DNA from 3 places in the Paenibacillus sonchi genome. Region 1 is predicted to be linked to each of the others. Evidence: predicted binding sites of a transcription regulator. Region 1 holds the regulator's gene; each other region holds the start of a gene.

Region 1 (8,154 bases):
GACCCCTCCGGTTACTGAGAGAGTCTTCGTTGTCGGGCCCATAGCTCCAATCACATAGCGGGGCCGGTCAGGTGTGTCATATTTGTCTACGGCATTCCTTGCAAGTCTGGCTGCTTCGAGATTAATCTCACGCGCCCGCTGCGGAATATCATATTCAGCCAGTACAACAGAGGTAGCACCGAAAGTGTTGGTCTCAATTAAATCCGCACCGGCTTCGAGATATTTCTCGTGGATGCCCTGTATTAGCTCAGGCCGGGTAAGGACCAGCATTTCATTGCAGCCGTCAAGCTCCTCCCCGCCAAAATCGGCACCGGTAAGCGGCACCTGTTGAATCATCGTACCCATTGCTCCGTCAAGAATCAGTATGCGCTGCTGTAAGCTTTCAGCAAGTGTGAATTTAGCCACTTTCTATCCCCCAGTAAAACATTAGAGTAAGTTTAGCAGAATTAAAGGATTTCGAAAAGCCTTCCTTTCCTCTCTGCTTTATCTGTAATTGCTGACGGCAGATTCCGTCCAGGTTTCTATCCTATTAGGGCTGGACCACTAGCTTTTTGCTGGGCATGGAATGCTGTGTCCGTGCTGTTACGTGGGAGGTCACAGTAAACTCCCCCTCGGCTTCCATCGTTCCTTCTGCTTTATATATACCATTCCCTGCTGACTCGCCTGTGAATTCAAGCTTTGACTCTGTATTATTGTTGCTGACGATTTCAAAAAGAACTTCTTTCGCATCATCCACCGGTTGGCCGTTTTGTGTAACCAGCGCCTCAAAGACCACCTTCTGGCCCGCTGCAACCTGCTGAGGACTCCAGGACAGTTCTACTTTTATAGGCTCCATGGATATATTTGACTCAGCATGCATATGATTCATATCCCCATTGCCGCCAGAGCAGCCAGAAAGAGTTGCCGCAATGATTAACGATAACAACGCAGTCAGTTTCCTTGGGTTCAACATTTGGAGTCCTCCCAGGTAATTGGTAGATTTCATGATAATACTGACATCTTGTGAAGCATTCTCATCTATTATACACATAATATTCGAATTATCAGTAAATAAACTCATTTTTCCGCACTATGCCGTGATAATGGTCACATACACTTCCTTTTTCAATAAAAAAGCCGCATCCCAAATCAGGATAACGGCTTCTTGGAAGCGGTGCTATAAAGTTTCTACAAGCGGCAGAAGCTCGCTGAGATGTCCAATCTGATAATCCGGTGTGATCTCCGGGTCGGATGCTTTGCCGGTGCGGTTAATCCATACGGTTGTCAAGCCTGCTCCAAGTCCGCCAAGAATATCGGTTGTCAGTTTGTCACCCACCATAATTCCTTCCTCGGGGGTGATATCCAGCAGATTCATGGCATGTGTGAAGATCCCCTTGTCCGGTTTGCCTTTGCCAAAGCTCCCCGAAATCACAACATGGTCAAAGTAAGGAACCAGCTCCGGAACTCCGTCAAGCTTTTCCTGCTGCAATGCAGGACAACCGTTCGTCAGGAGCAGCAGCTTCACCTTCCCCTTCAGCTCATCCAGCACTTGCAGTGTTTCTTCATATATATACGGGCGGCTGCGGCGTTCTGCGGCAAACTTAGCCGCCAGCGTTTCGGCAAGAGCTTCATCCTCCACACCCAGCGCGGCCAGTCCGCGGCGCCAGGATTCCTTGCGGTAGACAGGGGCAAGCTGCTCCATTTGACGGAATTCAAGCTGTTCACCGGCCGTAAAATTTCCCCACAACGCTTCAAAAGGGTTGATTCCTATCAGCTTGGTGAACGGAAATGTCTCATACGATTCATACAGATTCCTTGCTTCCCTGCGGACCGCTGCTTCCAGCTCCCGGGGATCGACGGAGTCTCCTGCTGCTTCACTGGCATAGCGGAATGCTTCTTCTACGCTCCGCTCATCCCAGAGCAGTGTGTCATCAAGGTCAAAGAGTACGGCTGAAATCGGCATTGTAGTTCTCCCTCTCCCTATGCTGGTCTATATCTTTACTATTCGTTCACTATTTCCACATGATTCTGCTTGGCGAACTGCTCCAGACGCTCTGTCATAGCCTTAATGTCATAACGGTTGATCAGTCTGGAGAATACCCACTGTGTGCGCTTGCCTTTATACTTGATAGAGACTGTGCCGCGAGTAACGGTAATTTTCTCAATATCTGCTGCCGGCAGCAGACGCTCCCGGTTATATTTAATGGTGGACAGTCTGGCGCGTTCAACCTTCAAATACGGACGGCGGAAAAACAGCAGTGCCGCAAGCAGAAAATACAGCACTACTCCCAGCCAGTTGGCGAGAATGCCGCTTCCTTTTGCTTCATCAATGGAGCCAACTACCCAGAACATAATGCCCAGCAGCATTAGCACGACGGGAAATACGATGTTGCGGCCTTTGAAAACATCGCTGCTCTTGGCAGCGGCAGAAGAGGTTGAAGCATAGATGGATTCTTTCCCTTGCTTCTTGCGTTGCTTGTTGACTTGCTGTGTGTTGCGTTGAACCATTCTTTCCCAAGAACGGGCCATGTCAGTTCCCCCTAGTCATCCTAAAATATCTATGAAAAGGAACAGAGCATCATTAACTCCTGCCTTGTTGCCTTGTTCATGCTCTTATTTATCCACAATCTCAATGTTGTTGAGCTGAGCGCGGAAGTTGCTGCGGATATTGCCCAGGTAGATCTCGCGCAGCTTGGCTCTTTCCGCAAGCTCCTCTTCATTCAGGCCGTCACTCTTCTGTTTGCGCGCCAATTCATTGATGCGGGCGACCAATTCATCAATATTCAATGTGTTTCCCTCCTCTATAAATTCATTCTAACTGTGCCATGAGAAAAAGAGCTTGTCAAGGTCTGCTCCCTGAAAGCTCTTAGCTCCATCTATGGGTACTGTTTCAGTATGAATATACAGGTAAAGTAAGCACATCTCCGGCTTGGATATTGCTGTTCTCCAGGCCGCTTGTTCGTTTGATTCCTTCTATATATACAGCCGTTTTCATATCAGCCGGTTTATTCTTCAGTGCAATGCTCCATAGAGTATCCCCACGTTCCACTACGACCCTCTTTTCCTGCTTGGCCGAAGACACTGATCCTGCAAACACATTGCCCACCACCGTAAACCCTGAGATCACCAGCAGAACAATCAAAGCCAGCTTTACAATATGATCTGTCCGGATGAATCTGCGATTGCGATGTGATGATATTAAAGATAAAAGCAGATTCTTAATATTTAGTCTATCCATTGAAGCTGTATGGTCTTCATGAACCTCATCGTAAATACTGCGGTATGTGCTGTACTTTAACATATTAACCAGCCTCCAAACACTTGTTCTTACTTTCGAAATCAATATAACACGAACATGTGTTTTGAGCAATAGTTTTTTCGAACAATTGTTCCCTTCTTATGCACAACCCTTTTTTCACGGATTATGACAGCTCAATTCACAAATCACCGCTATTTCCGCCAACGTTTTAGAACTTATGTTTGTACGAACGGAAGTTCTATGTTATAATTTTCCCAAACATAGTATATGGGGTTGATTCCGATGTCAAAGATTTCGAGTCGCCAACTGGCGATCCTGGAATTTATTCGTAACGAAGTCCGCAGCAAGGGTTATCCGCCTTCTGTCCGGGAAATCGGCGAAGCTGTAGGACTGGCTTCCAGCTCCACGGTACATGGCCATCTGGACCGGCTGGAGAAGAAAGGGCTCATCCGCCGCGATCCGACGAAACCGCGTGCAATAGAATTGCTGGGTCAAGAGGATTCCGAGAATGTTCATCAGTTCGTTCAGACGGTAACACGCATTCCTGTCGTTGGGAAGGTTACTGCCGGGGTACCGATTACAGCAACTGAGAATATTGAGGATTACTTTCCACTGCCTACTCATTATGTAGGAGACAACAAAGTGTTCATGCTGTCCGTCCTTGGCGACAGTATGGTAGACGCAGGCATTATGAACGGTGACTACGTGATCGTCCGCCAGCAGCAGACTGCGGATAACGGCGATATCGTGGTTGCCATGACTGAAGAAGATGAAGCAACCGTTAAGACCTTCTACAAAGAGCGCGACCACATCCGCCTCCAGCCGGAGAATCCGGCATACGAACCTCTACGTCTGAATCGTGTCACGATTCTGGGCAGAGTTATCGGCCTATTCCGCGATATTCATTAGCTTTCCCCCTCTATTAAGACTGCTCCGCTGGAATTGGCGGACAGTCTTTTTTCCTTTCTCCTATTAGACCTTTCCGCGTAACCTATTTTGCTCGCCATCCAGTCTTTCCATATGCCCTTTTTACCCGATGGGAACATTTGTTCCTTTTAACTCGCCGATGCTAATTATTTCAGAACGCTCCATCCTCTCCGCTCATATCCTGATCATAAAGGAGTGCTGATCACGATGCCCGCCTATCGAATCATTATTGATCTGTCACAGCGGATGCTGTATCTGCTCGACAATGACACTGTTATTAGAGGTTTCCCTGTAGGGATTGGCAAAATGTTAACGGTCTCTCCGGTTGGAGAATACACCATTATCAACAAACAGCGTAACCCCGGAGGCCCGTTCGGCGCCTTTTGGATGGGCCTGTCCAAACCACATTACGGGATTCATGGAACCAATGACCCTTCCTCTATCGGCAAAATGGTCTCCCGCGGCTGTATTCGTATGTACAATGAGGATGTATTGTGGCTCGCAGCTACCGTTCCAGTTGGAACCAGGGTAACCATTCGGGAATAACAAACGTAAAGGACACCTATGCCAGACGCGCAGCAGCGTCTTCGCAGGGTGTCCTTCATGTTCTAACATTTATTTTGCGTACTAACAGGAAAAGTGCAGTAATATGTCGAAACTTGTACATTGTAAAATTAAATCTTGAAAGGAAGTGCCTGGTTTGAATCAATCCAAAGTCAGAACCCACGTCGATTTTAAAGTCGAAGCACTGGGTAAGCTCTCTAATCTTTTGCTGAACAATAATCATGGAGAACGCAAAGTGAATCTGCTTACCGCGTTCGGCAGCATCGAAGGCAATGTAGCTACGAATACAAGCAGCAAGGAAGATGTTTTTAATTTCAAGTCACTGATGGACGATGTTATCGTAGACGAATACATCTCCTACCTGGGTGCTGAGCATCCCGAAAAATCATTCAACTACAATTTTGTTGTCCTGGACAACGTGGTTGTACGTCCTTTTGCTAATTATGAGACTGTAATTGAATATAAGCAGCTTATTGTTTATGCGGATCAAATTACGGCCTTTAACTTCCTGTAAAGCTGTACAAGTACATCTCTACATATTGGAGCAATAAACGACTTGTGCCTCCTGGTGAACATCACCATGGCCCGCAGACTAAAATCACGGAGGCACTCAGCTTTATTGCTGCGTCTGCTCGTATCCGAGTTCATCCAAAATGCCTTCTGCCAGCGCAAGCTGAACCTCCTCGGGTTCCTTCAGCTTTCTGGCATAAACCACTGCGCTTTTAACCACTTTTTCGATCAGCCGCCGACCCTGTTCTTTGGTAATGGACACTTCCACCTCAGAGCGCCCCACCACCTCCGCTAAGCAGCCCCAATCGCTGCCGCAAACCTTCTTCCATTCCCGTCATCCTCCAGTTATGTAGGTTATGATACATCGCAACCTTGAAAAGGCACCCCGAAGGATGCCTTGAAATGCAGAAACTACTGCTCCCACTCCCCAAGCTAACTACAGAACACTGCGGAGTAACCGGATCGCAGCAGTATTTAAGCGCAATGCTTCACGTATGGAAGCTCTTGCAGCCAGCAGCTCGCGTCTCGCCCGGCTGGGATTCGGCACCCGCCGCAAATTTTCATTGATTTCTTCCAGTCTCTCCAGCAAAATAGCTCTTTGCGTCCGCAGCAAATTCAGCGCTCTGCGGATTCTTGCACGCTCGCGTTCTGTCATCATTTACACCCCTTTTACGTTTGATAGTATAAGAGATGCAATTGATGCCGCATTGGCATGTGCGATCAGGCAGTAAAATTGAAGACAACAAATGAGCCGCTTCTCAGCAGCTCACAAGAAGAATGGGAATACTCCCATCCAAAAGAAGGCTGGACCATCGATTATTCCTGTTTTTTCGGAACACGGACTCTGAACTCAAATCCATCCCGGCTGTAACACATTCCGGCTACAAGCACATCATCCGGGGTCCATCTCTGCACAGGTCCGGCATAGTCTGCTATAACATGCGGCTTGCCTTCGATTAACTGAACGACGTATACCTTCACTTGAGCAAGCGCCGCGGCGAACAAATCGGCATCGCTCGTCAGAACTTTATACGTTGACTTCAAAAAGGCACCTCCTTATCGGCTGGTTGATACCCACTCAGGCAATCCCCTAATTTTTTGGAATCTATGTATAACAAATTAACAGACTCTCCATTTCAGAGAGGAGAATTTCCATACATAGGTAGTATACAGCGGTACGGAACTATATGTAAACGAGTCAAGCTGTTTATTTTCCATAAAAAAGAGTGCATTCTGTTAATTATTTAGAATCTGGCATGAAAACAATCTTTTTAGCAAGTGTCATTTTTATGACTTGGCTTGCCTTTCCCTGCAGGATTTGGTAAGACTAATTTAGTTGAGAACAGACTGAATTGTAAGGAGGAAGCACTTTGGAGGAAATAAGAATTCAGAAAAAGGACCGCGCCGTCAGCTTTAGGGTGAGCGAGGAAGCAGGCGAATTTATCGTTTTTGACATGTCACTGTCTAACCCGGCCGGCAGCCGCACCAATTATAGCGGGAAACAGTTCCGGGAAGCCTGGAAGGCAGTAGAATCCATCCTTGGGGAAACGGCGATTCCTAACGAAATCATCAAGTATGCAAACTCATAATCTGCAGCAAAAGCCCCGGCAACGGGGCTTTTCTTTTCAACTAAATAACTGATCGTGATTGCTATGTCTTCTTGGGTATGTCCAATAACAAACAAAGTCTCAGATGAGTCCGCATACGCCTGGTAAACAAACTTTTTCGCAAAATAAGGCCATCTCTGTCCGCTTTATTCCGCCGATGGAGCCTATTCCGCCTGCACCTCCCTATTCATCTGAAGCTTCATAGATATCCACATTGTTTAGCATTGTATAATTTTCCAAACTATAAAAAAAACCCTCAACGCTCAGAGCGTTAAGGGCTGATTCATTCTAGTAAAGCGTCATGTACTGATCTCTTTCCCACTCATGAACCTGAGTACGGTAGATGTCCCATTCAATTTCTTTCAGCTCATAAAAATGAGCCAAGGCATGTTCACCGAGGGCTTCGGTAATGACATGACTGCGGATCATTTCGCCCAGCGCTTCCTTCAGATCGGACGGCAAGCTTGGAATACCTTCTTCGATCCGCTCTTCTTCCGACATCACATAGATGTTGCGGTCGATAGGAGCCGGAAGATCGAGCTGGCGCTTGATGCCGTCGAGACCTGCCTTCAACATGACAGCAAGTGCCAGGTAAGGGTTAGCCGCAGGGTCCGGATTACGGACTTCGATGCGTGTGCTGAGTCCTCTGGAAGCTGGAATACGGATCATTGGACTGCGGTTGCTGGCAGACCAGGCCACGTAGCAAGGTGCCTCATAACCTGGAACAAGACGTTTGTAGGAGTTCACTGTCGGGTTAGTGATGGCTGCAAAAGCACGTGCGTGCTTAAGAATGCCTGCCATGTAGTACCGCGCCGTTTTACTCAGACCCAGTGTGTCGCTTTCGTCATAGAACACATTCTCATTGCCTTTGAACAAGGATTGGTGCGCGTGCATACCGGACCCGTTCATCCCAAAAAGAGGCTTAGGCATAAAAGTAGCATGCAGGCCGTGCTGGCGGGCAACCGTCTTCACGACAAGCTTAAAGGTTTGAATTTGGTCGGCTGCCTTGATGGCATCAGCATATTTGAAATCAATCTCATGCTGGCCGGAGGCAACTTCATGGTGAGATGCTTCAATTTCGAAGCCCATCTCCTCCAGAGTCAATACGATTTCACGGCGACAGTTTTCCCCAAGGTCCATCGGCGCCAAATCAAAATATCCGCCCTGGTCATTCAATTCTGTTGTGGGATTGCCTCTTTCGTCTGTTTTGAACAGGAAGAACTCCGGCTCCGGTCCAACATTCATCGCAGTGTAGCCCATTTCTTCGGCCTCCTGCAGACAACGCTTCAGAATGCCGCGCGGATCACC
Region 2 (8,154 bases), 1.7 Mb from region 1:
AGAGCTACCAGTATTATGTGATTGAAGTGAACCCGCGTGTCAGCCGTTCCTCGGCGCTGGCATCGAAGGCTACCGGTTATCCGATTGCCAAGATGGCAGCCAAAATCGCCCTGGGCTACACGCTGGATGAAATCGTCAATCCGGTTACCGGCCAGACGTATGCTTGCTTCGAGCCGACACTGGACTATATCGTCAGCAAAATTCCGCGCTGGCCGTTTGACAAGTTCATCTATGCGAACCGCAAGCTGGGCACGCAGATGAAAGCAACCGGTGAGGTTATGGCGATTGGCCGTACCTTCGAAGAGTCGATTCACAAGGCGATCCGTTCCCTGGAAATCGGCCTCCACCGTTTCAGGCTTCCTGGCGCAGAGCAGCTGGAAGACAGTGTGCTGCGCACAAGACTTGCCAAGGCAGATGATGAGCGCCTGTTCCTGATTGCTGAAGCGTTCCGCCGTGGTTACGGCCTGCAGGAGATTCAGGATATTACCAGCGTGGACTGGTGGTTCCTCTCCAAGATCGAAGGCCTGGTGAACTTTGAAGAGGTGATCCGCAGCGAAGCAGCACTGTCGCCGGAAACACTCTATCAAGCGAAGCGCAAGGGTTTCACTGACCGAGCGATTGCCGAGATCCGCGCCGAAGGACGTCCTGGCCTTGAGCAGACGAAGGAATCCGAGGTGCGCGTGCTGCGTCTGCAGCAGGGGCTGGTTCCGGTATTCAAAATGGTGGATACCTGCGCCGCTGAATTCGAAGCCTCTACGCCATACTATTACTCGACCTACGAAACTGAGAATGAGGTTATTCATTCCAATAAGCAGAAAGTAATCGTGCTGGGCTCCGGTCCGATCCGCATCGGCCAGGGCATCGAATTCGACTATTCTACGGTTCATGCGGTTTGGGCGATTCAAAAAGCCGGCTATGAAGCTGTAATTATCAATAACAATCCGGAGACAGTTTCTACGGACTTCAATACCTCGGACCGGTTGTACTTTGAACCGCTGTTCTTTGAGGATGTCATGAATGTTATTGCCCAGGAAAATCCAATCGGGGTCATCGTCCAATTCGGCGGCCAGACGGCAATTAACCTGGCTGCACCGCTGGCTGCGGCCGGTGTGAATATTCTGGGCACCAGCCTGGACAGCATCGATGAAGCCGAGGACCGCAAGAAGTTCGAAGCGCTGCTGGCCCGTCTGGATATCGCCCAACCGAAGGGCAAAACGGTCATCAACATCGATGAAGCGGTAGAGACTGCTCAATCGCTTGGCTATCCGGTGCTGGTCCGTCCTTCTTATGTACTGGGCGGCCGTGCCATGGAGATCGTATACAATGATACGGAGCTGCTGAACTACATGGCTGAAGCAGTGAAGGTCAATCCGGAGCATCCGGTGCTGATCGACCGTTACATGCTGGGCAAAGAGGTTGAAGTCGATGCCATCTGCGACGGCGAGACGGTAGTCATCCCGGGCATCATGGAGCATGTTGAGCGCGCAGGGGTTCACTCCGGCGACTCCATCGCCGTATATCCTCCGCAGTATCTGGATGAAGGCCTGAAGCAGAAGATCGCTGACATCACGATCAAGATCGCCAAAGAATTGAAAACGGTCGGGCTGGTGAATATCCAGTTTGTCATTTATCAAAATGAAGTGTATGTCATCGAGGTCAACCCGCGCTCCTCGCGTACGGTTCCTTTCCTCAGCAAGGTGACCGGCATTCCGATGGCCCATCTGGCCACCAAAACCATTCTCGGCGGCAAGCTGAAAGAGGAGGGTTACACTGAAGGCCTGTGGCCGGAGAGCGACTATGTTTCGGTCAAAGTGCCGGTGTTCTCTTTTGCCAAGCTGCGCAGAGTAGAGCCTACACTCGGACCGGAAATGAAATCGACCGGCGAGGTTATGGGCCGCGATAAACTGTATGCCAAAGCCCTCTACAAAGGGCTGATCGGGGCAGGCATGAAAATTCCAGCCACCGGAGCCATCATCGTAACGGTTGCGGACAAAGACAAGGCCGAAGCCGTAGAGCTGATGAAGGGCTTCCACGCCATGGGCTACAAAATCATTGCCACCGGCGGCACGGCCCTTGCGCTTGAACAAGCGGGCCTGAACGTGATGAACGTCAATAAGCTGGATGAGGGAGAGCCGACCATCCTCGATCTGATTCGCAGCGGTCAAGCCAACTTCGTCTTCAATACCCTGACCAAAGGTAAAACACCGGAGCGCGACGGCTTCCGCATCCGCCGTGAAGCGGTAGAGAACGGCGTCGTATGTATGACTTCGCTCGATACCGTAACTGCACTGCTGAGAATGCTTCAGACGATCAACTTCTCGTCGCAGTCGATGCCTGCTTTTGTCGGACAATAATGGATGAAATGAACCAGGCCGCCTTTTGGGCGGCTACAGGGACGGTTTGCGTTAGCGCAGACCGTTCCGCTGTGCCCGGGGACAAAATCCCTGACAGAACATACCCTTATGCGTAAATAAAACATGCGGTGTACCGCATGGCAAGGAGCGTTGGATCGATGACAAAGGGAGAGGATCGGCAAATGGAGCAGGCTGCCACGCAGCATGGGCTTGAGACGGTTGCACAAGTTGAAAAGCGGGAGGAAATGGCCGGGCGGCTGATGGTTGCCCTCGATGTTCCGGATGTGGAACAGGCGAGTCTGTTAATCGATAAGCTGGAAGGCATTCCATGTTATATGAAGGTGGGCATGCAGCTGTTTTATGCAGCAGGCCCCGGCTTCATCAGAGAGCTGAAGGCGCGCGGTTATTCCGTCTTTCTGGATGTCAAAATGCATGATATCCCCAACACCGTTCGCGGCGGGGCAGAGAGCCTGACCCTGCTGGGCGTGGATATGTTCAACGTGCACGCAGCCGGGGGAACGGCGATGATGGCTGCTGCGCTCGAAGGTGCGGCCAAGGCCGTCAGCCTGCACCCGTCGCTGCATATTCCGCTCATTATCGCAGTCACACAGCTTACAAGCACCAGCCAGGAGATGATGAACCGTGAGATCGGCATATCCGGGACGGTAAAGGACACCGTTGTGCGGTATGCCAGGCTAGCGGCTGAGGCGGGCCTGCACGGCGTTGTGGCCTCCCCGCAGGAAGCGGCAGTCATTGCTGCTGCCTGCGGCCCGGACTTCCGTACAGTGACGCCTGGGATACGTCCTGCCGGAGCTTCCCTGGATGACCAGTCCCGTGTCATGACACCTGGTCAAGCGATCCGCCAGGGCAGCCACTTCCTGGTCGTCGGACGACCGATTACGGCGGCAGCAGATCCGCGCCAGGCCGCACTTACCATTATTGAGGAGATGACCCAAGCATGAGCCCATTATTGAATAAAAGTGAACAAATTGCCCGTTACCTGCTGAAGATCGGTGCGGTAGCGCTGCGTCCGCAGGACCCTTTTACCTGGACCTCCGGCATTAAATCACCTATCTACTGTGATAACCGTCTGACACTGTCCTTCCCGGAAGTCCGGGGCTACATCGCCGACGCCTTCGTCGAGACAATTGCCAGCACCTACCCGGATGCTGAAGTTATTGCAGGCACAGCTACTGCGGGCATCCCGCATGCGGCCTGGGTAGCAGACAAGCTGAACCTGCCGATGGCTTACATCCGCGACAAGGCCAAAGGCCACGGCAAGCAGAACCAGATCGAGGGCCTGATCTCCCCGGGACAGAAGGTCATTGTAATCGAGGACCTGATCTCCACCGGCGGCAGCTCTATCAAGGCCGCTCAGGCTGTACAGGAAGCGGGAGGCGTTCCGCTGGTCGTGCTGGCTATTTTCAGCTACGAGCTGGACCGCGCCACCGAAGCGTTCGCGGCAGCAGGTGTGCCGCTGCAGACCCTGTCCAACTACACCACTCTAATTGATGTAGCCCTGGGGCAGGGAACCATCGCCGACACGGATGTGGAGCTGCTGCAATCCTGGCGTAAAGATCCGGCATCGTTTGGTGTGCAGAAGTAAAAACCCAGGATACAGACATATAAGTATACGAATCCCTCACTTTAGCAGTGAGGGGTTTTCAGTCTGAAGCAAACCCACACAGAATTTGGCAGCCCCTCTTCCCGGTTCGGCCTAAGATTTTCGTCTGAAACGGGGTATAATAACTTCACAGCGGAAGGCCATCACTTGGTGAAAAGGAGAAGAGGGGACGATGAATTGGATCTACTTTGCGAAGCTGTTCAGGACAAGATTTCAAGCAGGCTGCCTGGCCAAGAGGCTGGAGCAGGACGGCTGGATCTACGGCTACCATGACCCGCGTTTTGTGGAAATATACCGTTCGCGCAAGGGCCGCTATGGGGTACGGTTCCTGCCCTGAACCCATTAACCAAAATCATCCTTGACTTTTGACCCGGATATGATGTATATTATCTATTGTCGCTGTTTGAATATGATTACTGACGCGGGGTGGAGCAGCCCGGTAGCTCGTCGGGCTCATAACCCGAAGGCCGCAGGTTCAAATCCTGCCCCCGCAACCAATTTTTATTTTCTCAGACAGCCATTGTATATACGGAATCCTAGATCCGGGCCCTTAGCTCAGTTGGTTAGAGCGGTCGGCTCATAACCGATTGGTCACAGGTTCGAGTCCTGTAGGGCCCACTTCTCGAAACCCCTTGCGTAGCAAGGGGTTTTTGCTATGTTTATGTCTATACAGGAGTTAGAAGTAGGAGGCTAGAACAAGGGAGAAAATCAGGAATGGTATATTGCAGCCTAAGCCAGAATGGCAGCACCCAGCAGGAATGTGGCGCTCATGCTGCTTCTTTTTCGGATATGACGTTTGGCGTTATTGTTCTTCGCATATAACTACACTTCAATCCCTATATCCAGCAGCTGCAACTTTACAGGCATCACCTGCTTGAGATGATCCAGTTCAGCACGGAGGCTGTGATCAAGCTTTTCGGTTTCGAGGACTAATTCAGGCTGCCGGGATAAGGTGTGCAAGAGCTCGAGAAGGATAACAAGTCCTTTTTCACCGAAATTTCTAACCTGTCTCAGTTCTCCAATCGTGGCATTCTGCACTTTATCAATGGAAGAATAGCTGTTTTCGTTCAATGAGTTGAGGATTCTGGAGATGCTCTTTTCATAGGGGACGGGAGCGGCCAGGCGCAGGAAATAAATAGGGAAAGGGTAAAACACTTTGGCTACCGGAATATAAAGGTGCAGGGGGACATCGTGCGGAAGGGTTATTTTCAAAAGCTGTCATCTCCTAGTCTGGCTGTTTGCGGTATATATAATCACACCGAATGCATAATTATGTAAAAAATATTTAGGGTTTGGCGATTATAGTATTATTTACACGGATTTAAGCTAACAAAAACATAATTATGTTATAAAATATGACAAACTCTTGACGGAGGGATAGATAGCTTTTATTGATCTACTGGATCAATCCGACTGGCAACAAGGGGAAATCGCCCGGTATGCAGCGTTATCCCCTGATTCAAATATATAGGCCCTGCCGGATTACGGCAGGGCCACTTTTGGTTCGCCGGCCAGATTGTATGGCTTATGTTAAGACATCAATCATCTTGCGGCTCCTGCAATAGAATGGAGAAGGTCTGGGTTTCATGATCTACTTCAATGGCTTCGATGCCGACAAAATCCGGGATTTCGGGGTGTACTGCGTCCACGCTGTAATCCGGGTGGGTTAATAATAGCTGGATAACTTGGATGGCTTCCATACTGCTCCCCCTTATCGGATTAATTTTGCCTTTTAGTCTGGAGGCTCTGCTCTGTATAATGTGTATTATTATCCCCGCTGCGTTCACCGAATATGTCTGTGGATTAATTTTCTGTCCTCGTTCCGCTCCATCACGGCAATCAGCTGTCCCTGGAATACCCGGCGCTGAATCTGGTCAATCCGCTGCAGAGCCAGCTCGCAAGGGACCTGAAAAGCTGCGGCAAGCTCCTGAATCGCATCTTCCCGCAGCTCGGGCAGTGTCATCTTCGAGATCATAGAGTAAGGCATGGCTGCATACAGAATAAACCGCTCCGATTCATCCTTCTCTGCTTGCGTGAATTGCTCAGGCATCAGTGTGTGGCTGCCGGCATGACGGAGCAGGTGGCAAAGCTCGTGCAGGAATTCCAGGCGCTGCAGTTCTTCAGGAAGCCGATTGTCGATGAACATGCTGTACATCCCGGCAGAGGCCTCGATCCCTTTACTCCTCACATCCAGATAATGAACCCAGATATTCAGGCGCTCGGCAATATAGGCAATCGATATTTGTGCCGGCTTCACGATCTCCAGCCGTTCATACAAATCCTCCGTCCACTTCTCCAGAGCAGTCATTTGATAATAGGAATGCATGTGCTTCACCTCGAAAATAAGATCGTATGTTCGTATTTGTGGCCAAAAGAAAAGCCCGGAGGGCTTAGTGGGTTCTGCGAACCTGTGTTCTTATGTATCTTAGCATAAAGCAATCAAACCTTAATATCAAGTGTTTTTCCTAAGTTTGGGTCCAAGCTCTGTGAAAGCATTTGCGCTAAATTCTGACCCTGGATTTCAGCCTGATTCTTGGCAATGCTGAGCACCTGCAGGCCTACAGCCTGTTTCAGACCGGCCTGGTTCATCGATACCGATAGAGCGGCAATATCCATTTTCGCACCTCCTAAACAAAGTTAGTGAGCGTTATGCCCTGAATACCGTAAAACCTGCTCCGAAAGCAAAACTTAGGTTTATTGGCTTCCCTTAGTATATCGACTGCACGGGCACAATTGATTAGGTGAATGGTATTTCTTTGCCGATTGGCCCATACGGCCTGTTTCCCTTCTACATATTCTGTGCTGTAGTCAATATTTGTGAGGAGGAATGAATGATGGGAGCAGATTATGGTTGCGGTTGTAATAATGTTGGTGGTGTGAATCAGGGTCCAGTAGTGCCGGTTTGCAGTCCTTTTACTTCCACAGGTGCAATTCTGGTATTGTTCATTTTGCTGGTTATTATCACTAAAGCCTGTATATTCTAAACATTTCATCAGCCAGTGCCGCCCTGTCTGGCAAAGTGCCGGATAGGGCTATTTCTATTTCTTTTTCCTGCGGGCAGAAGGTCCGATCTGGCGTTTGATTTTTCCTGTGGCCTCATCCGTTTCAATGATATACAGTTCCCTGACCGTTCCTGCAAGCGCAAACCATTCTTTTAAGGCCTCCTCTTCAGACATAGGGCCATACAGTTTTTTCCCCCGATAACAGATATAGAACACCCTAGCTCTCCGCGTGTGAAATAATACCCCACCTATTTTACGCCTTTTATCTGCATAGTTGCATAAGGAACGTTTGTTCGCATGTGTTGCATACAACTATTCCTGTTTCTTTAGAGGAAGGGGTTAATGTGAGCACATAGGATATGGTATGGAAAAGCTGACCGGGCAGGCAATCGGGATTATTGACATCATCCCCGCTATTTAAACATGAATTCTACCCGCGTACCGTCGGGCAGTCCCTCCAGCTGGTTGCCAACCCAGCTTCCGGCGCCCCGGTTGTCGCTAGGCGTTATGTATTCAATGTCGGCTCCGCTGCCGCCTTCCTCGCACATGGCCATCGGCCATTCGTCACGGTCATAGCCTTTTTTGGTGGGCACCCCCTTTAGAGATTCCTTGCGGTTTTCGTCTGCTTCCTGCCGGTCAATCGTGCAGATACTAGACTCCCCGCTGCGGATAGCTTCCTGAATGTGGCGGGCCGTCTCCGGGAAACGGTCGCTCGGGAACATCAACTGGACAACGTCTGTATCTTCTGCAGCCGGCCGGCTGCCAGGCAGATCACCGTTCTGTTCGAACCAGTAAGCGGCAATCAAGAGCAGCACTGTGATGATGAGACTTGGGATGAATTTCTTGGACTTCACGTTGCTGCCTCCTAAATTTTTGATAGCTAAGCTGAAAGCATGGCTCAAGAGGGTGAGACACTGCTTCCATAAGCGTAGACTTAATCAGTATAGCTTAATTATAGCTTCCTTTAGAATACTGAAATTAGCAAAAGAAGGGAGAACGGATATAACAGATTTTTTAATGCGTGCTGCATATTTATGCCGGTTTTATGTCAATTCGCCGTGCACTTGTCCGACAGTTTCCCATAAGATGTAGAAAAAAGGGATAGGATGGTGGAAAAGATGGAATCGCGTATCCTTCGGGATTTGCTGGAATCTGCATCACGGCTGGTCGGGGA
Region 3 (8,154 bases), 1.9 Mb from region 1:
AGTAACGTTATTAAAGTAGTGTTGCAATATTCGCTTGTAATCATACCCTTTGTCGGCCATGCCCTTTACGCCCCATTGGGACATGCCAAGCCCGTGGCCGTTGCCCCAGCCCATAAAATAGAATCCGGGGCTGGCCGTGACTACTCTGGACGAAGCATCTGCGCCCATAACTACCGTACCGCTGCCGCCCGCTGTTCCTTTGCCGGAAGCAGAGAGTATTCCAGCGCTCTGGGAGCTGTTAACCGCTGCCGTAGAGCCGTTAGCGCCTAATACAGTATAACTGCCGGCAGGTACAATATCAAACAAAGTACTCGGCAATCCGCCGAACGCTGAACGGAACAGATCAGGATATTTCACCTGCAGAATCTCCCCGTTGGCTTTTACTTGAGTGACTCTACCCGAAGGCCCGCGCTGCGAAACCTGCAGACTGCTGATGGAAGAGGGCAATGAATTGCTGACCTTGCCCGACAGGCTTTTGAGCAGCTCCGCTGAAGTGTAAGGCCCTCTAATCCAGCTGTAGCTTCCGTTCTCATAGAACTGATCCAGAACTACGGCATTTTCGCCGGGATTCAGCTTGCCAAGCGGACTTGTACTGCTCTCAACGACAGGCAGCGGGCGGATGTTCACATCTTTGGTGCTCGCAGTAGCTATAGCCAGGCCAGCCGCAGTCTTGCCGCCGGTCAATTGGATATTGTCCTCCCGGGCATAACCCGAGACGCCGCTGGCCAGCAGCAAATAATACCATTTCTTTGATGCCGCTGCAGCGGAGTCTTCAGCACTGGCAACACTGACAAAGGTGGCACCGCCGTTACCCCATACCTCCGAAGGGTCGGCGGTCACACCGCCACTGTTGGAGGAGAACACTGCCTCCACAATCTTGCCGCCGCTCATCAGCACCTCGCCGGCGGTAGCATCTACAGCTTTAGTAATTGTGGGTGCTTCAGCACCAATACCGTAGTACACCTGGCTGAGTGTGGTATCCACCACATTCGCCACATCAAAACGGTTGCCCTGCGACAGCGCATAGCTCCGCGCCGCTACAGCCTGGGCCTTAAGCGCTTCTTCGGGCCAGCCTGAAGAAACTTCTCCGCCGACAACCGCATATAAATACTGCTCCAGCGGAACTTCGTTAATGACAGCCAGTGATCCTGAGAGTCCGCTGAGCTCCAGATTGCCGCGGTAAACGCGCTTGGAACGCTCAGCTAGTTGAATCCCGGCGGAATTGCCGGAGACTATGAACTTGGCTCCTGTACCGGACACCTGGTAATGAAACGCCTGGCTTTCGCTGCTCCAGTCCAGTCCCGCATCTGTACGGATCATCATCCCCGGTGTCGCAGCCGCTCCGGCGGATACGGCAAGCTGCGGAAGCGCAGCTGTAACTGCAGTCCGCAGCGCGGCAAGATCACTGTCGTTTGCCGCTTCGCCGACCCATACTTCCACTTGTGCGCTGCCGTCTGATCCGCTCACCAGCGTCTTCCAGGCATCAAAACCAGCCGCTGTAATCGTGCCGGCCACAGCATCCGCTTCCTCCTGGGTAGCAAAGGAGCCTGCGGACAGATGTTTGCTTCCAGCCAAGGCCGGAGCCTGTCCCTGGGCAAGGGACAAGCCTGCTTTGCTTACCCGGTTCAGCCCTTCCTTCGCCGCACTTTCACTGGTGTAAGGGCCCGTGTACAGCTGATAGACCGTCGCGCCATTCCGCGAAGCCACAAACAGCATCGGCTTATCGGAGGTTGATTGAAGCTTCTTGGCGGCTTCTGCGGCCGCCTGCCATGTAGGGCTGTCCATCACCTTGACCTTGTATCCGTCGAGGCTGACGCGGATTTTGTTATTTGCCGGAATGGGCAGCAGCTGCGCACTGCCTGACATCAGGCTGAAGCCCATCGTCGAACTCAGCGTCACGAAAGGGACGGTAGATTTATATTTGCTGCCAATATCGGCAAACAGCGCAACCCGGATGGTTGCGTTCGGATCGGCATGGCTGTCAGCGGCAGGAAGCAGCAGGCCGCCTGCCATCAGGGCGCCTGCAAGCAGGCTCATTCCTGTCTTTTTCCACCTGGCAAGATTCATCTTGATGCCTCCTATTAATAGAGATGATAGCAAAAAAAGATTTATTGCGGCTGCGGAGGAAGCGGAAGGCCCAAATGCTGATAAGCGGCAGGAGTCACAACTCTCCCCCGAGGCGTCCGCTGCAGAAATCCGATCTGCAGCAAATAAGGCTCATATACATCCTCAATGGTCTGGCTCTCTTCTCCGATCGTCGCAGCTATGGTATCCAGTCCGACAGGTCCGCCGCGGAAGGAACTGATCATGGAATGAAGCATCTTGTGGTCGATGCTGTCCAGCCCGCGCGGGTCCACCTGCAGCATCTTCAGCGATTCTCCGGCAATCTCCGGCGTAATGATCCCGTCGCCGCGCACCTGTGCGAAATCGCGGACCCGCTTCAGCAGGCGGTTGGCAATCCGCGGAGTTCCCGGGACCGCAGGGCGATCTCTTCGGCAGCATCGCCCAGAATCTCGATGCCGAGCAGTTCGGCATTGCGGGATACGATGAAGCTCAGCTCGTCGATCGTATAATACTCCAGCCGGCTGACCACTCCGAAACGGTCGCGCAGCGGCGCAGACAACAGCCCGGCGCGGGTAGTGGCGCCGATTAGCGTAAAGGGCGGCAGGTCCAGGCGCACCGAGCGGGCGCTCGGCCCCTTGCCGATCATAATATCCAGCGCGAAATCCTCCATCGCCGGATACATCACCTCTTCCACCGTCCGGTGCAGCCGGTGAATCTCGTCAATGAACAGCACATCGCCCTGCTGGAGATTGGTCAGCAGCGCGGCCAGATCGCCGGGCCGCTCAATGGCAGGCCCGGATGTTGTCCTGAGGTTCACACCAAGCTCATTGGCGATAATATTCGCGAGTGTCGTTTTGCCCAGACCGGGAGGCCCGTACAGCAGCACATGGTCCAGCGCTTCACTGCGCATTTTGGCAGCTTCTATATATATTTTCAGATTCTCTTTCACCTGGTTCTGTCCGATATACTCTCCCAGATAGCGGGGGCGCAGGCTCAATTCTACAGCTTGCTCGTCCATCATCAGGTTAGCCGATATAATCCGGTCATCCATTTATCCATCACTCCGTTCTGTCAAGCAGCCTATTTGGCTGTATACAGCAATCCCAACGCCTTCTTCATCAGCACATCAACCGGCCCTGAATCGGCACCTTCCTTCTTCATGGTCAGCCATACCCGGTCCAGTTCGGCTTCGGTATAACCGAGCGCCCTCAGCCCGTCGCGGGCTTCCTCCCAAGGCAGCGCCTCCGCCGCAGCCTGGGCTTCAGCCGCTACAGCGAACAATCCGGTCTGCATGGATACCGCGCTCAGGCCGTCCAGCTTGTCCCGCAGATCCAGAATCATCCGCTGGGCCGTCTTCTTGCCGATCCCCGGCAGCTTGGTCAGGAAGGTGATATTCTCCTGGTAAATCGCCGAGATCAGCTGATCCGGTGTTCCGCCGGTCAGAATCCCCAGGGCTACGCGCGGGCCAATCCCGGATACTTCAATCAGCTTGCGGAACAGCTTCTGCTCTTCTCTTGTCGGGAACCCGAAGAGCAGGGTAGCATCCTCGCGTGTCTGGTAATGAATGTAGATCGTCACCGGCCCCTCCAGCTTGGCAAAAGCATACGGATTCGGGCAGAATACCCGGTACCCTATGCCCTGGACATCCACCACCACATATTCCGGCTCCAAATGGACAACCGGACCTCTTAAGTAATCTATCATTTTCGCAATACCTCATTTAATTTGGAATTAAGACTCACCGAATGGGCGTGGCATACCGCCACCGCCAGCGCATCCGCCACATCATCGGGCTTCGGCACAGCCGCGAGCTTCAGCAGCAGCTTGACCATCTCCTGCACCTGTTTCTTCTCGGCCTTGCCATAGCCCACCACAGCCTGCTTCACCATCATCGGAGTATACTCCGCGACGGGAAGCCCGCGCTGGACAGCAGCCAGGATCAGCACACCTCTTGCTTGCGCCACCGGCAGTGCAGTGGTTACATTGCGGCTGAAAAACAGCTTCTCCACCGCGACCGCATCAGGCTGGTATTTATCAATAAGCTGCACCATACCCTCGTAGACATGCAGCAGACGTTCCTCCTCCGGCGTGTGCGCCTCCGTCTGGATGCACCCGTACTGAACCGGCGTTAATTTGTTTCCTACCTTATCCACGAAGCCGAAGCCGACAATCGCCAGCCCCGGGTCAATGCCCAGGATGCGCAAATCCAATCTCTCCTCTAAGCAGGCAGGATATTCCTGCTGTTTCATCCATTTCTCCGCCTTGAAGCGAACATATGTATTCCTTCTAACCATTATAGCAAAAAACCTTCTTCCGGGAGAATAAAAGTTTGCCGCCGCCCGGGAAAAGAAGGTCAATCTCCAGGGTCAACACCGGCTTGCGGACAGAGAATCCGCTAATCCGCAAGGAAAAAAGCTGGAGTGTCCGGGCACGCCCTACTACAGCACAAAAAAGCCGCCCCAGCCATATATCAGCTAAAGAGGCGGCCTTCATACCCTATCTGTTATTCTTCGCTTTGCATCACCTGTTCCGACGAGTCCCGCGCATAATCGCTGAAGGTGGACAGCACGCTGTTGTACTCTTCTACATCCTGCACGCGGATGCCTTCATGGAGCTGCTCTAAGATATCATCCGGCAGCGAAGACTTCATCGAGCCCATGTCCATTTGAAAAAAGGTTTTCAGCACCTTCTCCTGCGCCGGCGGACCTTTGAACAAGGTCAGATTGCCATGCTCGTCCACACCGATAAAAGCGTCCTTCTTAATCAGCGGCGATAAGTCGTTGACCATACGCTCCAACCAGAGATCCCCGTCTGCGCTGATCCAGCCGTTCCAGCCCGGATGTGCAGCGATGACCTGCCTAAGCTGGACGAGGGACTTGTCCCGGGAAGGGTTACGATCTCCTCCCCGGAAATATAGGTTGTCTTCAAGTGAACCGTCCGGCTGACCGGTTCCTGACCAAGGGCCTCCAGCAGCTGCTTACGATCCAGAGCTGAAGTCCCTTCAGTCCCTTCTTCTTGGGCCTGGCTGTACACAGCCGCTGCAGCCGGCACGCTTCCGCCCGGATCACCGGATGAGGCCTGTTCCTGCAGCCCGCTCAGATGGCCAGGCACATTCCATGCCGTATTACTCAGCAAGCCGCTGAGCTCTTCCGGGACCTGCATGCCGCGCCAAGCAAGCAGCGTTAAGACAATACAGGCCGCTCCTACCCAGGGGGCTTTTTTCCAACGTCTCCAACGCCGCCACAATTGTTTCTTTAAGCGAAAAGCATTCACGTTGATCCCTTCATTCTGCTTTTTTCCTATTGTGACCTGCAAAGGGAGCAATTATGCGCTTAGCCCTGAAAGTTTGACTAATTGCTCTGTTTTCTACTGGGACAACAGCGGATTTTCGATCGCACCGAGGAACAGCCAGACTCCGGTCTGCCGGTCTTCGATCACAAAAAGAAAGGGCCGGTCCACTGTCATGTGGAAGGGGGTTCCCACAGATTCCGCCGTCTCCCCGGCGCTGCCATTATAAGCAAGTGCAAAATATAAAAAATACATTCATACTTATCTTTCTAAGCCATCATTTGCTATACTCTATATTAGCGAAAATGTTAAAAACTAAAATAAAGGGGTAATCCTTGATGATCATTCAGCCAAAAACACGCGGCTTCATCTGCACAACCGCCCATCCGGAAGGGTGCGCCAAACAAATACAGGAACAAATTGATTTCGTAAAAGCCCAAAAGAAGCTGACCGGACCCGTGAACGTACTTGTTATCGGCGCTTCCACCGGGTACGGGCTGGCTTCACGGATTACTGCCGCTTTCGGCGCTGGAGCGAATACCATCGGTGTCTTCTTCGACAAAGCCGCTGAAGGTACGCGGACTGCTTCGGCAGGCTGGTACAACTCGGCCGCATTCGAGAAGGCTGCTGCACAGCAGGGCCTCAAATCCCACAGCATTGTTGGAGATGCTTTCTCCGATGCCATCAAGACCAAAACGATTGACCTGATCAAAGCGGAATACGGCACCGTAGACCTTGTGGTCTACAGCGTCGCATCCCCGCGCCGCACACATCCCGTAACGGGAGAAACCTTCTCCTCCGTGATTAAGCCGGTTGGCGCCGCCTACACGAATAAGACAATGAACTTCCATACCGGAGAGGTATCCACGGTCACCATTGAGCCGGCAACGGAGGATGAAGTCCGCCAGACCATCGCCGTTATGGGCGGGGAAGACTGGGCAATGTGGATTGACCAGCTGCAGGAGGCCGGTGTGCTGGCCGACGGGGCAACCACGGTAGCCTACTCCTATGTTGGACCGAAGATCACCCATCCGATCTACCGGGATGGAACGATTGGGCTGGCCAAAAACGACCTGGAGCAGACCGCCATCGCGCTCCATGAGAAGCTGAGTGCAACGGGCGGACGCGCTTTTGTCTCAGTCAACAAAGCCCTTGTTACACAGTCGAGTTCCGCAATTCCGGTGGTTCCACTGTACATTTCCGCTCTGTATAAAGTGATGAAGGAAAAGGATCTGCACGAAAACTGCATTCAGCAAATGTATCGCTTGTTCACGGATCATCTGTATAACGGCGGTGAAGCGTCCGCGGACGGCAGCCACCTGATCCGTATCGACGACTGGGAAATGCGCGAGGATGTGCAGATCGAAGTTATACGGCGCTGGAACGAGCTCGAAACCGGCAGTGTTCCTGAGCTTGCCGATCTGGAAGGCTACCGCGAAGATTTCTTCCATCTGTTCGGCTTCCAGACCGAAGGCGTGGATTACGAAGCCGATACCGATCCTGCGGTCGAGATTCCGAATCAGGTGTAACTAGCTAAAGGGGGTGCCCCAAAAGCCGGAATTGCGGCTTGGGGCACCCCCTCGTTTTTGATTGATATCCTCCCTTATGATCCGGACAGCGCCGATCTGATCTGTCTGGTATAGAACAGGCGGACAATGAAGAAGTAGATGACCTGAATGAAGAAGAACAACCCCAACACAATCAGGGATTCCCGGAACATAGAATACTGGAACATGTGTGACAACGCTGTAAGGGCCACGGCTCCATGCACAAGCGCAACAACAATGGGTGCGAAGAAAAGCAGGCCGATCTGGCGGTTCAGTATTTTGCCAAGCTCTTTGTCACTCAGCCCCAGCTTGGAAATAGCCTTGAACTTTTGTTTATCCTCATCCAGATCGCTGTACAGCCGGAAATAGAGAAAGCTGCCGGCCGAGACAAAAAATACGATCCCGATAAAAAACCCCATGAACATCAGCGGCCCAAAGTTATCATTAATTTTGGAGGTCTGATACTCGAGCGCATAGAAATTATAGTGCTCATCATAGGGAAGCTCATTCGTCAGTTTGCCGCCCACTGTCTGTACTCCCTGCTGTCCAATCGCCCCGTGCCAAGCGTAATAGCGGCTCACTTTCAGCGGCTGTACAAGCCGGCCAATCAGTTCATCGGAGACAACGTAATAACCGCTGAAAGCCCGTACCGCCGGAGACACAACGGCCTGATCCGCCTCGATGACTATCCCTGGCTGCAGCTTTACCGGCTGGTGAAGCATCTCCTCCCCCTTGCGCGACAGCCCGAAATCTACAATTGCGGCTTTCCCTGCGGTAAGCTGGATGGACTTAAGCCCCATCAGCTTTGCTACGTTGTTATATTCGGATTGTTTCACTAGAATTAGTGTCTCGCTGCTATCCGCAGCTTGGTAATAGTTAAGCTCCAAACCCGTTTTTTCCGCAGCAATCCCGGCTTTGCTGAGGCTCTGGTCAATAAGCTGTATATGGGCTTGGGCCTGGCCGTCTCCGTCCGCAGACATATACGTAAAAAGATAGGGATTTTTCTGCGTAAGCGCTCCGTTCAGCATGGACTGAAACCCGTACAATGCCCCTATCGCGCTGAAGGAAACGGTTGAGATGATGGCGACCAGAAAAAGGAACGCGCGTTGTCCTTCATCCGGTAGGAAAGGTCAGAGAGCAGCAGCATATTGGTTCTGCGCCAGAAAAAACGCTCCCGGCCCTTCAGCTTGCGGATCAGATACACGCTGAGCTGGGTGAACAGCAGATAGGTGCCGATAATGACCATAATGGCAAC

Evidence for each region. Region 1 encodes LexA, which represses DNA repair genes until DNA is damaged. Its sites were predicted from a motif close to CGAACATATGTTCG; they were not measured.
Region 2: the regulator LexA is predicted to act here: its motif matches at 6,316-6,329, upstream of JI735_RS00505 (ImmA/IrrE family metallo-endopeptidase).
Region 3: the regulator LexA is predicted to act here: its motif matches at 4,383-4,396, upstream of ruvC (crossover junction endodeoxyribonuclease RuvC).

What each region holds. Positions count from the first base shown of each region.
Region 1 covers NZ_CP068595.1:5,883,259-5,891,412, forward strand. Annotated here, with positions in the region: gene metH (methionine synthase) at 1-345, opposite strand, end outside; gene JI735_RS26245 (FixH family protein) at 530-952, opposite strand; gene JI735_RS26250 (HAD family hydrolase) at 1,157-1,942, opposite strand; gene JI735_RS26255 (hypothetical protein) at 1,981-2,508, opposite strand; gene JI735_RS26260 (DUF896 domain-containing protein) at 2,593-2,766, opposite strand; gene JI735_RS26265 (LysM peptidoglycan-binding domain-containing protein) at 2,870-3,280, opposite strand; gene lexA (transcriptional repressor LexA) at 3,521-4,147, shown strand; gene JI735_RS26275 (L,D-transpeptidase) at 4,373-4,711, shown strand; gene JI735_RS26280 (hypothetical protein) at 4,866-5,243, shown strand; gene JI735_RS26285 (hypothetical protein) at 5,346-5,522, opposite strand; gene JI735_RS26290 (hypothetical protein) at 5,676-5,894, opposite strand; gene JI735_RS26295 (hypothetical protein) at 6,056-6,283, opposite strand; gene JI735_RS26300 (hypothetical protein) at 6,610-6,828, shown strand; gene glnA (type I glutamate--ammonia ligase) at 7,135-8,154, opposite strand, start outside.
Region 2 covers NZ_CP068595.1:97,906-106,059, reverse strand. Annotated here, with positions in the region: gene carB (carbamoyl-phosphate synthase large subunit) at 1-2,354, shown strand, start outside; gene pyrF (orotidine-5'-phosphate decarboxylase) at 2,537-3,316, shown strand; gene pyrE (orotate phosphoribosyltransferase) at 3,313-3,960, shown strand; gene JI735_RS00530 (hypothetical protein) at 4,151-4,315, shown strand; tRNA gene JI735_RS00525 (tRNA-Met) at 4,399-4,475, shown strand; tRNA gene JI735_RS00520 (tRNA-Ile) at 4,523-4,596, shown strand; gene JI735_RS00515 (hypothetical protein) at 4,801-5,190, opposite strand; gene JI735_RS00510 (hypothetical protein) at 5,517-5,678, opposite strand; gene JI735_RS00505 (ImmA/IrrE family metallo-endopeptidase) at 5,762-6,304, opposite strand; gene JI735_RS00500 (YjfB family protein) at 6,418-6,594, opposite strand; gene JI735_RS00490 (hypothetical protein) at 7,017-7,154, opposite strand; gene JI735_RS00485 (NucA/NucB deoxyribonuclease domain-containing protein) at 7,394-7,834, opposite strand; gene JI735_RS00480 (glycosyl hydrolase) at 8,099-8,154, shown strand, end outside.
Region 3 covers NZ_CP068595.1:338,329-346,482, forward strand. Annotated here, with positions in the region: gene JI735_RS01550 (SpoIID/LytB domain-containing protein) at 1-2,067, opposite strand, end outside; partial or broken gene ruvB (Holliday junction branch migration DNA helicase RuvB) at 2,109-3,115, opposite strand; gene ruvA (Holliday junction branch migration protein RuvA) at 3,145-3,768, opposite strand; gene ruvC (crossover junction endodeoxyribonuclease RuvC) at 3,765-4,268, opposite strand; gene JI735_RS01570 (BofC C-terminal domain-containing protein) at 4,568-4,852, opposite strand; gene JI735_RS01575 (hypothetical protein) at 4,828-5,337, opposite strand; gene JI735_RS01580 (serpin family protein) at 5,431-5,607, opposite strand; gene fabV (enoyl-ACP reductase FabV) at 5,691-6,881, shown strand; partial or broken gene JI735_RS01590 (ABC transporter permease) at 6,956-8,154, opposite strand, start outside.